Regions from separate parts of the Vagococcus sp. AM17-17 genome, predicted to be linked through region 2. Evidence: predicted binding sites of a transcription regulator. Region 2 holds the regulator's gene; the other holds the start of a gene.
The links. The regulator CtsR, encoded in region 2, represses protease genes until heat stress. The targets are predictions, from matches to a motif close to TTGGTCAAAAAAGGTCAAANA.
Positions count from the first base shown of each region.

Region 1: DW196_RS06000 (ATP-dependent Clp protease ATP-binding subunit) is a predicted target of CtsR. The motif match lies at 5,124-5,144, and genes of this name have one in related genera.

Region 1 covers NZ_QRJY01000003.1:58,516-65,550, forward strand. The annotation lists gene wecB (non-hydrolyzing UDP-N-acetylglucosamine 2-epimerase) at 1-353, shown strand, start outside; gene DW196_RS05985 (RNA polymerase sigma factor) at 456-1,004, shown strand; gene DW196_RS05990 (DUF4179 domain-containing protein) at 1,001-2,446, shown strand; gene DW196_RS05995 (DUF1827 family protein) at 2,501-2,809, opposite strand; gene DW196_RS06000 (ATP-dependent Clp protease ATP-binding subunit) at 2,927-5,086, opposite strand; gene DW196_RS06005 (phosphocarrier protein HPr) at 5,521-5,787, shown strand; gene ptsP (phosphoenolpyruvate--protein phosphotransferase) at 5,787-7,035, shown strand, end outside.
Region 2 covers NZ_QRJY01000019.1:110-7,144, forward strand. The annotation lists gene DW196_RS10485 (CtsR family transcriptional regulator) at 576-1,055, shown strand; gene DW196_RS10490 (ATP-dependent Clp protease ATP-binding subunit) at 1,052-3,508, shown strand; gene DW196_RS10495 (peptidase U32 family protein) at 3,622-4,542, shown strand; gene DW196_RS10500 (U32 family peptidase) at 4,555-5,790, shown strand; gene gor (glutathione-disulfide reductase) at 5,806-7,035, shown strand, end outside.

The sequences.
Region 1 (7,035 bases), on a different contig from region 2:
AAGTATTTGGTCAGACGAATCGAGTTAAATTAATTCCACCAATGGATGTGATAGATTTCCATAACTTACTTGCTAAAAGTTATTTGATCATAACCGATAGTGGTGGAATACAAGAAGAAGCCCCTTCGCTTGGTAAACCTGTGTTAGTCATGCGTGACACAACAGAAAGACCTGAGGGAATAAAAGCAGGGACATTAAAACTAGTTGGAACAAAAGAAGACATCATTTATGAAGCACTAGACAACTTACTAACAAATGAAGCAACGTATCTTGAGATGTCGACTGCTAGTAATCCCTATGGTGATGGGACAGCTTCACAACAAATTGCGACTATTTTAAAGAAGAAACTATAACAAACAAAAGTTTTAGAGATTTCTCTAGAACTTTTTTTATGCATCTAAGGAATTTAATAAAAATCATTGTACTGTAAGTGAGAAACAAAAGGAGGAGATAACATGACAGATGAAGAATACCTGACTAGCTTGCTTAATAAAGATGAAGAAGCATTGAGTCAATTGATGGATACATACACGAAGCTATTGTGGGCAGTTGGTTCAAAATATTTAAATCATCAGCAAGTAATGGGGATTCAAGACATTGAGGAATTAGTCAGTGATGTATTTATTAGATTGTGGAAAAATCCAAAGGGGTTTGATCCAAGTAAAGGCACGTTAAAAACGTATCTATGCATGATGACACGAAGTATGGCGTTAAATAAACTGAAACAAGTAGCTAAAGATATGACAGTAGAGTTAGATGATAGTATCACAGCCACATTAACAATAGAAGAAAGTAACATGGATTGGCAAGCTTTTTATCAAGCGGTTATGACACTTGAAGAACCTATGAGAGAAATTATTATTAAACGTTATTTCTATGAAATGAAACCAAAAGACATTCAAGAAAAGACAGGTTATGACTCAAAACTAATTGATAATAAACTGTATCAAGGTAAGAAACAACTACAAAAACAGTTTAAAGAATTAGGAGGAGAATTGGGATGAATAAATATCAAAAAGAACCATTTGAAGAATTAACAGATGAGCAATTAGATGAATTGTTGGCGCAAATGAATCAAGAGATGCCTAATGAGTCAAAAGAAAAAATAAAACAAACAGTATTTGAAGATATCAATAAAAAAGCAGAGAAAGTCAAACCACTAAAACCTAAAAAGAAGAAATGGGCAGCTATTCTTGGGGCAGTGGCAGTGCTTAGTTTGATGGTTGGGTATACGCAGTTAGATACAATAAAAGTAGCTTATACCAAAGCTTTTGGTACAGAAGCAGATAAGATATTAGTAAATGCAGAAAAACTTGATTATTCAGTAGAAGATCAAGGATTAAAATTAACGGCTAAAAATACATTCAAAGATGGTAATACCACTTATGTTTTAATGGAATTGCAAGATTTAACTGGGGATAGATTGTCTGAAGATACCATTATTGAGGATTGGTCCATGTTAAATGGTGGGAACACGCAAGTGATTAACTATGATACAAAAACAAAGACAGCGACGTTATTAGTCAGTTCAGTAGCATGGGAAGAACATAAAGATACTGGGTTTATACTAACAGGTTTTGGTTCTCATACCAAAGAAATGGAAAATATTGTATCAATTGATTGGAAAAAAAATTTGGCGACAAATGTTAAATGGAAAAAATATGATGGAAAAAGTGGAGTAGGAGGTGGAAGTGTTGAGGATTCAATTCTAGAGAAATTGAATGTCGACTATGAGGCGTTGTATAGTGAATACTTACCGAACAAACGATTATCGATTCCATTAATTCCTGGCGAAGATTATTTTATTGAAAATATGGCTTATAAAGACGGCTTATTACATATTTTGGTGAAATGGCCCAATATAAAAGGGTACAATTTCTTAAACTTAGATTTTCAACCTAAAAATTCTAGTGAAAAAAAACCAGAAAGAAATGGTAATAAGTTATGGCCATACATTGCTTCTTATTCAGCTTATAATAATGAAACACATAAAAACGAAACAGGAAAAAGTGATTATGAGGAATTTGTTTTTGATATCAAAGAATCAGAGTTACAAAATTATGATTTAAAAGTAGAATCTGCAAAAACTCAAACAGTTGTTTCTGGTAATTGGGCAATAAAATTGAAAGAACCAAAAGAAATAGAAAGAAAAGCATTAAAAGGTATCATACTTAAAAAAGAAAACTTAGCATTATCTAATATAAATCTATCCGGTTTATCTTTAAGTTTTGATGTAAAAGATTCTTCTCCAGAAAAAATGAAGGAGTTGAATTTAGATGTAAAACTAGTTAAAAAAGATGGGGAGATAATTGATTTAACAAAAGATGGTGACGGTAATATATACACTGAAAACGGAGAAAGCCACGTATCCTTGATATATGATTACACTGAATTAAGTGACATTGACTCTGTTATCATTAATGGACAAACACTCAAAGTAGAATAAAAAAATAAAACCATTCCTGTGCAAACGACAATTAAAGCATAGGAATGGTTTTATTTAACTAATTTTTTTTGTTTTTTTCGGTTTGACAGGAATTTCAACTTCTATAACACCGTGTGTTCGAATGATTTCTAACTCTGGATTATCCACTGTGGTATGTAATAGTTCTTCTAATACAGCATTTAGTTCTAAATCTTTAATATCACGTGTCTTATTCACTAAAACAACATCGATATGAGTGTCTGCCGTACTGTGAATCACTAATGTTTTACCTAATGAATAGACACTGACAAATCTAGCATCTGTGTTTTCCAATTGTTTAGAAACCAAAGTAGCATAACTATTTGTAACGTCAATCAATTTCATTAATATCACCCCAATTTAGTTGTATCCTTTTCTATAGATTAATTATACCACAATGATTAAAAATTAAGGAGAAAACCTTCCCATATAATAGGAAGAATTTTCTCCTTAAAACATGTATTAGTTCATTTGTTCAGTTATTGTAATAGTATCATCTACTAAATCAGCAGATAATCTTTTTGCAGAAGGGTTATCTAAATAACAATCAGCAATCCCGTCTTCAATATATTCTTGAATGGTACGTCTAAGAGGTCTTGCACCCATAGCTTGATCATAACCAAGTTCAACTAATTTTTCTTTTGTTTCTTCAGTCGTATCAATATGAATACCTTGTTCTTGTAATTTTATGTTTATCTCATCAAGCATTAATGACACAATAGACAATAGATTTTCTTTACTTAAGGGTTTAAATTCGATAATTCCATCAAATCGATTTAGAAATTCTGGCTTAAAGTAATGACTTAACTGGTTTAGAACTGATTGAGTCGTCCCTTCTTTGATAGCACCAAATCCAACACTTGCTTCAACATGTTGAGTTCCAGCATTACTTGTCATGATTATCAAAGTATCTTTAAAACTAACAGTTCTACCTTTCGCATCTGTCAATCGTCCATCTTCAAGGATTTGAAGGAATAGATGTAAAACATCTGGATGAGCTTTTTCGACTTCATCTAATAGAATTAAACTATAGGGATTTCTTCTCACTCTTTCAGTTAATTGTCCTGCTTCATTGTAACCAACATAACCAGGTGGCGAACCAATTAATTTAGACACACTATGTTTTTCCATGTATTCACTCATATCAAAACGAACCATGTTAGATTCATGCCCAAATAACTCTGTCGCTAGTTGTTTTGCTAGCTCAGTTTTACCAACACCAGTCGGTCCAACAAAAAGAAATGAACCAATCGGACGATTTTTATTTCCTAAACCAATTCGATTTCGTCTAATAGCACGTGATACTTTATCAATGGCATCATCTTGCCCAATGACATGTTTTTTCAAATCACTTGCTAAATGTTTCATTTGTTGTTGCTCTGTTTCTTTTAATTTACCAACCGGAATTCCTGTCATGGTTTCCACGGTTTCTTCCATGTCGTTTATTGTGACAGTAGGCATACTATCTTCAGATACTTGGTGAATTTTCAAGTCTTCCAATTTTTTGATTTGATCACGGTAATAAGCCGCTTTTTCAAAATCTTCTTCTTCTGAAGCAATTTGTTTGTTAGCTTCAGCTCGTGCAATTCTAGAATTTAAAATTTTTGGATCAATAGAAGGAATGGTTAAATTTTTCTTAGAACCTGTTTCATCTAGTAAGTCGATAGCTTTATCCGGTAAATGTCTGTCTTGTATAAAACGACTAGATAAGTGTACAGCCCCCTCGATGGCTTCATCTGTGTATTTCACATGATGGTAATTTTCATATTTTTCTTGAATACCTTTTAATATATGAATGGTTTCTTCAATAGTAGGTTCATCAACTTTTACAGGTTGTAAACGTCGTTCAAGTGCTGCATCTTTTTCGATGATACGATATTCATTAAATGTTGTTGCGCCAACTAATTGTAATTCACCACGAGCTAAGGCTGGTTTTAAGATATTGCCAGCATCCATCGAGCCATCGTTGACAGAACCAGCTCCAACAATTTCATGGATTTCATCAATAAATAAAATGACATTCTTTTGTTCTTTTAGTTCAGTAATCAGTTGTTTCATCCGTTCTTCAAACTGGCCTCTAACACCTGTTCCTTGAACAAGTGACACAACATCAAGACGAATGACTTCTTTATTCTCTAATTTTTGTGGGACATCACCATTAATAATACTTAACGCTAACCCTTCAACGACCGCGGTTTTACCAACACCAGGTTCACCAATAAGTACTGGATTGTTTTTAGTTCGTCTATTTAATATTTCTATCACACGTTTAATTTCAGCATCTCGACCGATGACCGGATCAATTTTTCCATCACGAGCAAGTTGTGTTAGGTTCTCCCCGTATTCTACCAGGATAGAAGCATTTCCACCACCACCTTGTTGAGCTTGCATAGTTGGTTGTTGCACTTGTTTCATTGATTGTTGGGCCAACTGTTTGAAAAAATCATTTAATTGACCAAAACCATAAGGATCTTGAGCAAATTTTTCCCGATTCATTTGATCTTCTTGAGATTTTAAGTCACGATAACATTGTTGGCATAAATCTATTTGTTGTTTCTCTCCATTAACTGATGCGTGTAAGTGAATTGTTGCATCATTCTTTTTACAGTTTTTACATATCATAGGTAAATCCTCCTTTAATCAAATGATTTACCAAAACAGTTTGACCTGTTTTGACCTTATGATTATTATATAATTTTTGAATATAAGAAGCAAAAATTATGCTCTTTTTATTGATTGAAAAGGTGTAACATTCGTTGAAAATCACTTGTACCAAAAAACGTTTTTTTAACATAAAGTTTGAAATGGCTATTTAGTACACAAAAAAAGGAATATATCAAAATAATTATGAATTAAATTCGAATTATTTTCTGAAATGGAGATGAAAAGTTTATAAAAGCTTTTTAAAGTTCTATAGAGAACATGGGAAAAAAGTTGTAAGTAATAGAAAAACATGGTATTCTTTATCATTGAAAGGGTTATTTTTTTAGGACAATTTTTGTTTAAATAAATAATCCATCATAAAAATTTTTCACATGACAAAGGAGAAGATAATTATGGAAAAAAAAGAATTTCACGTAGTAGCAGATACAGGTATTCACGCTAGACCAGCAACTTTATTGGTGCAAACAGCTAGCAAATTTAGTTCAGATGTTAACTTAGAATATAAAGGTAAATCTGTAAACTTAAAATCAATTATGGGTGTCATGTCTTTAGGTGTTGGCCAAGGTGCTGACGTTACAATTACAGCTGAAGGTGCTGACGAAGCAGACGCAATCGCAGCTATCGAAGAAACAATGAAAAAAGAAGGGCTATCTGAATAATGACTAAACAATTGAAAGGTATTGCAGTTAGTGATGGTATTGCAGTTGCTAAAGCATATCTTTTAGTTGAGCCGGATTTATCATTTGAAAAACGTTCAGTTGAAAACGTTGAAGCCGAAGCAGCACGTCTTTCAGATGCTCTTAGTCAATCAACTAAAGATTTGCAAGCAATCAGAGACAAAGCGGTGAAAACTTTAGGTGAAGAAGAAGCACAAGTTTTTGATGCTCACTTAATGGTTTTATCTGACCCTGAATTAATCAGTGCAATTGAAGGAAATATCAAAGATAACAAAGTTAATGCTGAATCAGCATTAAAAGAAGTTACAGACATGTTTATTGGAATGTTTGAGGCTATGGAAGATAACCCTTACATGCAAGAAAGAGCTGCTGATATTCGTGACGTAACAAAACGTGTTATGAGTCATTTGTTAGGTGTTAAATTACCTGATTTAACAATGATTGACGAAGAAGTCATTATTGTTGCTGAAGATTTAACTCCAAGTGATACAGCACAATTAGATCGTAATTTTGTTCGTGCTTTTGTAACTAATATTGGCGGACGTACATCTCACTCTGCTATCATGGCTCGTTCTTTAGAAATTCCAGCAGTTGTTGGAACAAAAGACATTACTGAGTATGTTGTAGAAGGTGACGTTTTAGCTGTTGATGGAAGTGAAGGAGACGTTATCGTTACCCCAACTGAAGCACAGGTTGCTGATTTTAAAGCAAAAGAAAAAGCATTCAATGAATTGAAAGCTGAATGGGACAAATTAAAACATGCTAAAACAGTGACAGCTGATGGTAAACATTTAGAATTAGCTGGAAATATCGGAACACCTAAAGATTTAGATGGTGTCTTAAGTCATGGTGGAGAGGCAGTTGGTTTATACCGTACTGAATTCTTGTACATGGACTCTCCTGATTTTCCAACTGAAGACGAACAGTTTGAAGCGTATAAAGCTGTCTTGGAAGGTATGGAAGGTAAACCAGTTGTGGTTCGTACGATGGATATTGGTGGGGATAAAGAATTACCTTACTTGAAATTCCCTGAAGAGATGAACCCATTCCTAGGATACCGTGCTATCCGTATTTGTTTAGCCGAAGATCAAATGTTCCGTACACAATTACGTGCATTGCTACGTGCTTCTGTATATGGAAACTTACGTATTATGTTCCCAATGATTGCTACTTTAGCTGAATTTAGAGAAGCTAAAGCGTTGCTTGAAGAAGAAAAAGCTAAATTAGTTG
Region 2 (7,035 bases):
CTTTCCTTTTACCTTTCATAGGTAATACGGTCAACTAAAACAGACCTTGTTTAAATAGTACTGATAGAACATGAAACAGGAAACTCAGCACGACCAATAATGACATCTAGAGTCCATCCTTGAACAATCTTCTTTTTAATGTATTCTGTTTCATTATTAGATAAAGAAATAGGACGTCTGCCACAATTCTTTTTATTGTTTTTGTATCTTTTATAGTAATCTAGTGCAGATAGCCCCTCGTCAAAAGCTTTGTAAACATTATAAATAGTCTGTTTTTCTCGTTTCGACTATTGAGGAATGTATGTTCCTTTTTTATTTTGATGGTAATAAGATTCTATCAAAACTAGCTCGTCTGTAGTCAGATGTATATAGGGCATTTGTGATTAAACTCCTTGTTTTCTTTAGTTGGAAAGACAATTAGAGTGTATCATAAATGATTTTTTTAGTTGTCTAGCTTAATTTTACAATTGACTAATGAGAGAATTTATATAAATCGTATTATTATAAATATTGATAAATTTTTAGTATAATAAAGGTCAATATAAGTCAATTGAGTAGTAAGAGGGGGTAATCTAATGGAGAATAAAAACATGTCAGATATTATAGAAGAGCATCTAAAAGAATTGTTGGCCAATGAAGATATTATAGAAATTAAACGAGCGGAACTTGCTAATCAGTTTAATTGCGTCCCTTCGCAAATTAATTATGTGATAAATACGAGATTCACGATTCCAAAAGGATACAGGGTAGAAAGTAAGCGTGGCGGTGGTGGCTATATTCGAATTGTTAAGGTAAAGTTAATTCAATATAAAACTAAATTGTGTGAAGAAATACCTGAAATGATTAGTAATGGTTTGACAGAGAGTGAGGCATTTGCTATTTTAAATGAACTACATGATAATGATATTATTACGTTACATGAAAAGCATTTATTGCAAGCAGCCTTTAAATTAAATGGAATTAGCCGTTCTTCTGAAGAAAGACTGTTAAGATCTAATATGATGATTGCTATTATAGAGCGTCTCACATATAAAGAAAGAGAGGAACTTAGATGAGCGAATTATTTACGAAACGTGCAAATGATGTACTTGAATTGGCACAAGAAAGTGCTAGATATTTTAAGCATGATGCTGTGGGAACAGAGGATTTCTTATTAGGATTAGTTAAAGAGCCAAGAGGAGTTGGCGGAAAAGCAATTAGAAAATTAAACATAGACGAAGAAATCATATTTGAAGAGATTGAGCAGGTTGTTCAATATGGTAGCTATAAAACCAAAAAAGGTCAGCTTTTACCATATTCACCTAGAGCAAAGGATGTGTTAGCTTTTGCTGGTGAGGAGGCAAAACGACTAGGTGCACCAAGTATCGGAACTGAACATATTTTACTAGCGTTAATTAGAGAAGATACATTGTTATCTGCTAGAATTTTGAAGAATCTAGGAGTAGAATTACCTAAATTACGTAAAGATATTTTAAAACGAATTGGTATTACGGAAAACAATAAAAACGGAAAAGTTCGTAAAACGGGAAAACCATCGACAAATGAAGGAACACCAACACTAGATTCATTAGCTAGAGATTTAACTCAAAGTGCTAGAGAAAAACGATTGGATCCGTTAGTTGGTCGAGATACCGAAGTGGAAAGACTAATCCAAATATTGAGTCGTCGTACAAAAAATAACCCGGTATTAGTTGGCGAGCCTGGAGTCGGTAAAACGGCAATTGCTGAAGGATTAGCACAACGCATTGTTGCGGCAAATGTTCCAAAAGATATGAGAAATAAACGAGTAATGATGCTTGATATGGGAGCAGTAGTTGCAGGAACAAAATATCGTGGTGAATTTGAAGATCGAATGAAAAAATTAGTGGATGAAATTTATTATGATGGCGAAGTTATTTTGTTTATTGATGAATTACATACGTTGATTGGCGCTGGCGGAGCTGAAGGTGCGATTGATGCGTCTAATATTTTAAAACCAGCTCTTGCTCGTGGTGAATTACAAACCATAGGGGCTACAACATTAGATGAATATCAAAAATATATTGAAAAAGATCCTGCATTAGAAAGACGTTTTGCTAAAGTTTTAGTGGATGAGCCAAATGAAGAAGAAACAATTGAAATTTTATCAGGGTTAAAAGCACAATATGAAGAACATCATCAAGTAGCGATTACACAAGAAGCTATTGAGGCAGCTGCAAAATTATCTATTCGTTACATTAATGATCGTCAGCTTCCTGATAAAGCTATTGATTTGATAGATGAGGCAGCTGCCAAAGTACGCTTGAATCAAGCGGAAAAACCGTCTCCAATAGTGAAACAACAACAGGTATTAGCTGATATCTATAAGGAAAAAGAAGAAGCGATTATCTCACAAAATTTTGCCGAAGTGGTTGAAATTCGAGAGATAGAAAAGAAAGCCTTAAAAAAATTAGCAAAATTAGTTGAAAAACAAGAAAAAGAATCAACTGGTTATACACAAAAAGTGACCGAAGAAGATATTGAATCTGTCATTTCTCAATGGACTGGTATTCCTTTAACACAGTTAGAAAAAAAAGAGAGTGAACGATTACTTGATTTGGAAAAGGTCATGCATGAACGTGTTGTCGGCCAAGAAGAGGCTGTAGAATCTGTTTCACGTGCTATTCGACGTGCGCGAAGTGGATTGAAGAGTCCTAATCGTCCAATTGGGTCATTTATGTTTTTAGGGCCAACAGGTGTTGGGAAAACAGAACTAGCTAAAACAATTGCTGAAGTGATGTTTGGTTCAGTAGATGCCTTGATTCGAGTGGATATGTCTGAATTTATGGAAAAACATAGTACAAGTCGTTTAGTCGGCTCCCCTCCAGGATATGTTGGTTATGATGAAGGAGGACAATTGACTGAGCTAATTCGTCAAAAACCATATTCTGTTGTATTACTTGATGAGGTAGAAAAAGCCCATCCTGATGTGTTTAATGTGTTGTTGCAAGTACTAGATGATGGGCATTTAACTGATGCCAAAGGTCGTAAAGTAGATTTTAAAAATACAATTATTATCATGACATCAAATATCGGCGCTACTTCTTTACGAGATGAAAAGACTGTTGGATTTGGTGTAGCAGATGAAACCAAAGATTATAAAGCGATGAAATCTCGTATATTAGAAGAATTGAAAAAATCATTTAGACCGGAATTTTTAAATCGTGTAGATGAAGTGGTCGTATTCCACTCATTAAATAAACAACAATTACATGATATCGTGAAAATCATGTCTAAAGATGTTGTTGAGAGATTAAAAGAACAAGATATTACATTAAAATTAACTTCAGCAGCTATTGATGTTATCAGTAGTGAAGGGTTTGATCCGGAATACGGAGCTCGTCCAATTCGTCGTGCTTTGCAAAAAGAAGTCGAAGATAGACTAAGTGAATTACTCTTGTCAGGTGAACTTCAAACAGGAGATATAGTGACTCTTGGTGCATCAAAAGGGAAAATTAATACAAAAGTAAAAAAGGTAGAAAAAGTGTAACAAACAAGCGTTAGTTAGTTAAATAACTAGCGCTTTTACCTTGTGAAAGTTTGCGGTTTATCTATGCAATATGTTAGGATAAAAAGTGTTTATAAAGGATAGGAGTGTCTAGAATGATAGAGATAAGTACGACAGTGGACTCATTAGAACAGGCACGTCAACTGGTCGAATTGGATATTGATGTAATTTGTTTTGGAGAAGAAGAATTTGGGTTACGTTTACCGCATTATTTCACAAGAGAAGAAATGACTGAATTGGTTCAATTAGCTCATAGTAAAGGAAAAAAAGCTCGTGTTGCGGTGAGTGCGATTATGCATCCAGATAAAATGGAGCTTATTCCTGAATATTTGGGTTTTTTAGAATCAATTGGAGTAGATGATATTATTGTAGGCGATCCTGGTGTGATTTATGTCTTACAACGAGATGGATATAAACTACCTTATGTATATAATGCTGAAACAATGGTGACTAGTTCAAGGCAAGTAAACTTTTGGGCCAAACGTGGGGCAACTGGTGCAATTTTAGCTAGAGAAATTCCGTTTGAGGAGTTGCAACAAATTGCCAAAGATTCGCAAGTCTTTACTGAAGTTTTAGTGTATGGTGCGACGTGTATCCATCACTCAAAACGCCCACTGCTTACAAATTATTTTAATTTTACGAAGCAACAAGACAATGTTTCTAAAGAAGATGGGTTGTTTATATCTGAACCTAAAGATGAAGAAACGCATTATTCTATTTTCGAGGATAAGCATGGGACACACATTTATGCCACAAATGATGTAGACTTAATGTTTGAATTAAAAGAATTATATGATGCTGGTTTAAGACATTGGAAATTAGATGGTATGTATACTCCTGGGGAAGATTTTGTGAGTATTGTTTCAAGTTTTATTACAGCTAAAAAAGCGTTGATTGGAGACACTTGGACACAGGATTTGGCAAAATCGCTACAAAAAACGATTATGGAACATCATCCAAAAGGAAGAAGTTTGGATACTGGCTTTTATTATTTAGATCCTGAGGAAATAAAATAGGAGAGAGTAAAGATGACAAATACATTGAAACGACCAGAAGTACTGGCTCCAGCTGGTACACTTGAAAAATTGAAAATTGCGATACATTACGGGGCAGATGCTGTGTATATTGGTGGAAATGCTTATGGCCTAAGAAGTCGTGCTGGGAACTTTTCTTATGAAGAAATGGAAGAAGGTGTCGCATTTGCTAAAGAGCGAGGAGCAAAAGTTTATGTGGCGGCTAACATGGTGACGCATGAAGGAGATGCCAAAGGAGCTGGTGAGTTTTTTAGAAAATTGCGAGATATTGGCATTAGTGCGGTAATCGTCTCTGACCCAGCATTAATTGAAGTATGCATTACTGAAGCACCAGGTTTACCGGTTCATTTGTCGACACAATCTTCTGCGACAAATTTTGAAACATTAGAGTTTTGGAAAAATGAAGGACTAGAACGAGTGGTGTTAGGTCGTGAGGTCTCAATGGACGAGGTAGCGAAAATTCGTGAGAATACGGATATTGAAATTGAAGCCTTTATTCATGGTGCGATGTGTATTTCCTATTCAGGTCGTTGTACCTTATCAAATCATATGAGTCACAGAGATGCTAACCGTGGTGGGTGTTCACAATCATGTCGTTGGAAATATGATTTGTTTGATATGCCATTTGGTGAAGAAAGACGTTCATTAACAGACACTGGAGAAGTGAGTGAGCCGTTTTCAATGAGTGCGGTGGATATGTCAATGATCGAACACATTCCTGATTTAGTAAAAAACGGTGTCGATAGTCTAAAAATTGAAGGACGCATGAAGTCGATTCATTATGTATCAACGGTATCTAATGTCTATAAAAAAGCAGTTGATAGCTACATGGCTGATCCGGAAAATTATGTGTGTAAACAAGAGTGGATTGATGAACTGTGGAAAGTGGCACAACGAGAATTAGCAACTGGTTTTTATTATCATATTCCAACAGATGAGGAACAATTATTTGGAAAACGTCGGAAAATCCCAGTGTATAAGTTCATTGGTGAAGTGTTAGAATATGATGACGAAACTAAAATTGCTACTATCAGACAACGAAATCATTTCAGAATCGAAGATCATATTGAATTTTACGGACCTGGATTTACTCACTTTGAACAAGATATAAAAGAGATGTGGAATGAAGACGGTGAATCAATTGAAAAAGCACCAAATGCTATGATGATTGTCAAAATGCCAGTCGCACAACCAGTTAGACCTGGTGATATGATTCGTAAACAGAAGTAAGAAGGGAGAAAATGGATGAAAACATTTGATTATATAGTGATTGGTGGAGGTAGTGGTGGAATAGCTTCTGCTAATAGAGCAGGTATGCATGGGGCTAAAGTGTTATTAATAGAAGGAAACGAGCTTGGTGGAACATGTGTCAATGTTGGATGTGTTCCTAAAAAAGTGATGTGGTCAGCATCTCAAATGAATGACATGCTACACCATCAAGCCTATGAATATGGTTTTGATGTAACAGTTGACGGATTTGACATGGCTCGTTTAGTCGAAAATCGCCAAACGTATATCAAACGATTGAATGGTTTGTATTTAAAGGGGCTAGAAAGTAATGGAGTGACTCATATTAAGGGTTACGCTAAATTTAAAGAAAAAAGTGTGGTCGAAGTAAATGGAGAAACATTTACTGCTCCTCATATTTTAATTGCGACAGGTGGGAAAATTATTCGTCCGAATATTCCCGGTGCAGAATATGGTATTGATTCAAATGGCTTTTTTGAGTTAACAGAACTACCAAAACGTGTAGCGGTAGTTGGAGCTGGTTATATTGCAGTGGAAATCGCTGGCGTATTACATGGCTTAGGAGCAACGACTCATTTGGCATTTAGACGTGACACCTTTTTACGTGAATTCGATGACTTATTAATTCAAGGGTTGACTGAAAGTTATGAGAAAAGTGGCATGAATTTACATGCAAATAGTGTACCAAAGAGTGTTGAAAAAACAGCTTCTGGTTACGTTTTGTCCTTTGAAAATGGAAAATCAATCGAGGTAGATGAAATTGTCTGGGCAATTGGTCGAGTGCCAAATATGGATGAGTTAAACCTTGATGTGACAGATGTTGAATTAACGGATAAAGGTGCAATAAAAGTAGACCAGTATCAAAATACCACACAAGAAGGTATTTATGCTGTTGGAGATGTCATTGATAAAATTAATTTAACACCTGTAGCAATTGCAGCAGGACGAAGATTATCCGAACGATTATTTAACAATCAAGATAATTTATATTTAGAGTATCATACCGTTCCAACAGTTGTATTTTCACATCCAGCGATTGGAACAGTTGGTTTAACAGAAAAAGAAGCTAGAGAACAATATGGTGAGGATGTTAAAATATATACGTCTAGATTTACACCAATGCAGTTTGCGATTACTGAAGTTCGCGAAAAATGTTGGATGAAGCTTGTGTGTGTCGGAAAAGAAGAACGAATTGTTGGATTACACGGTATTGGATTGGGTGTTGAC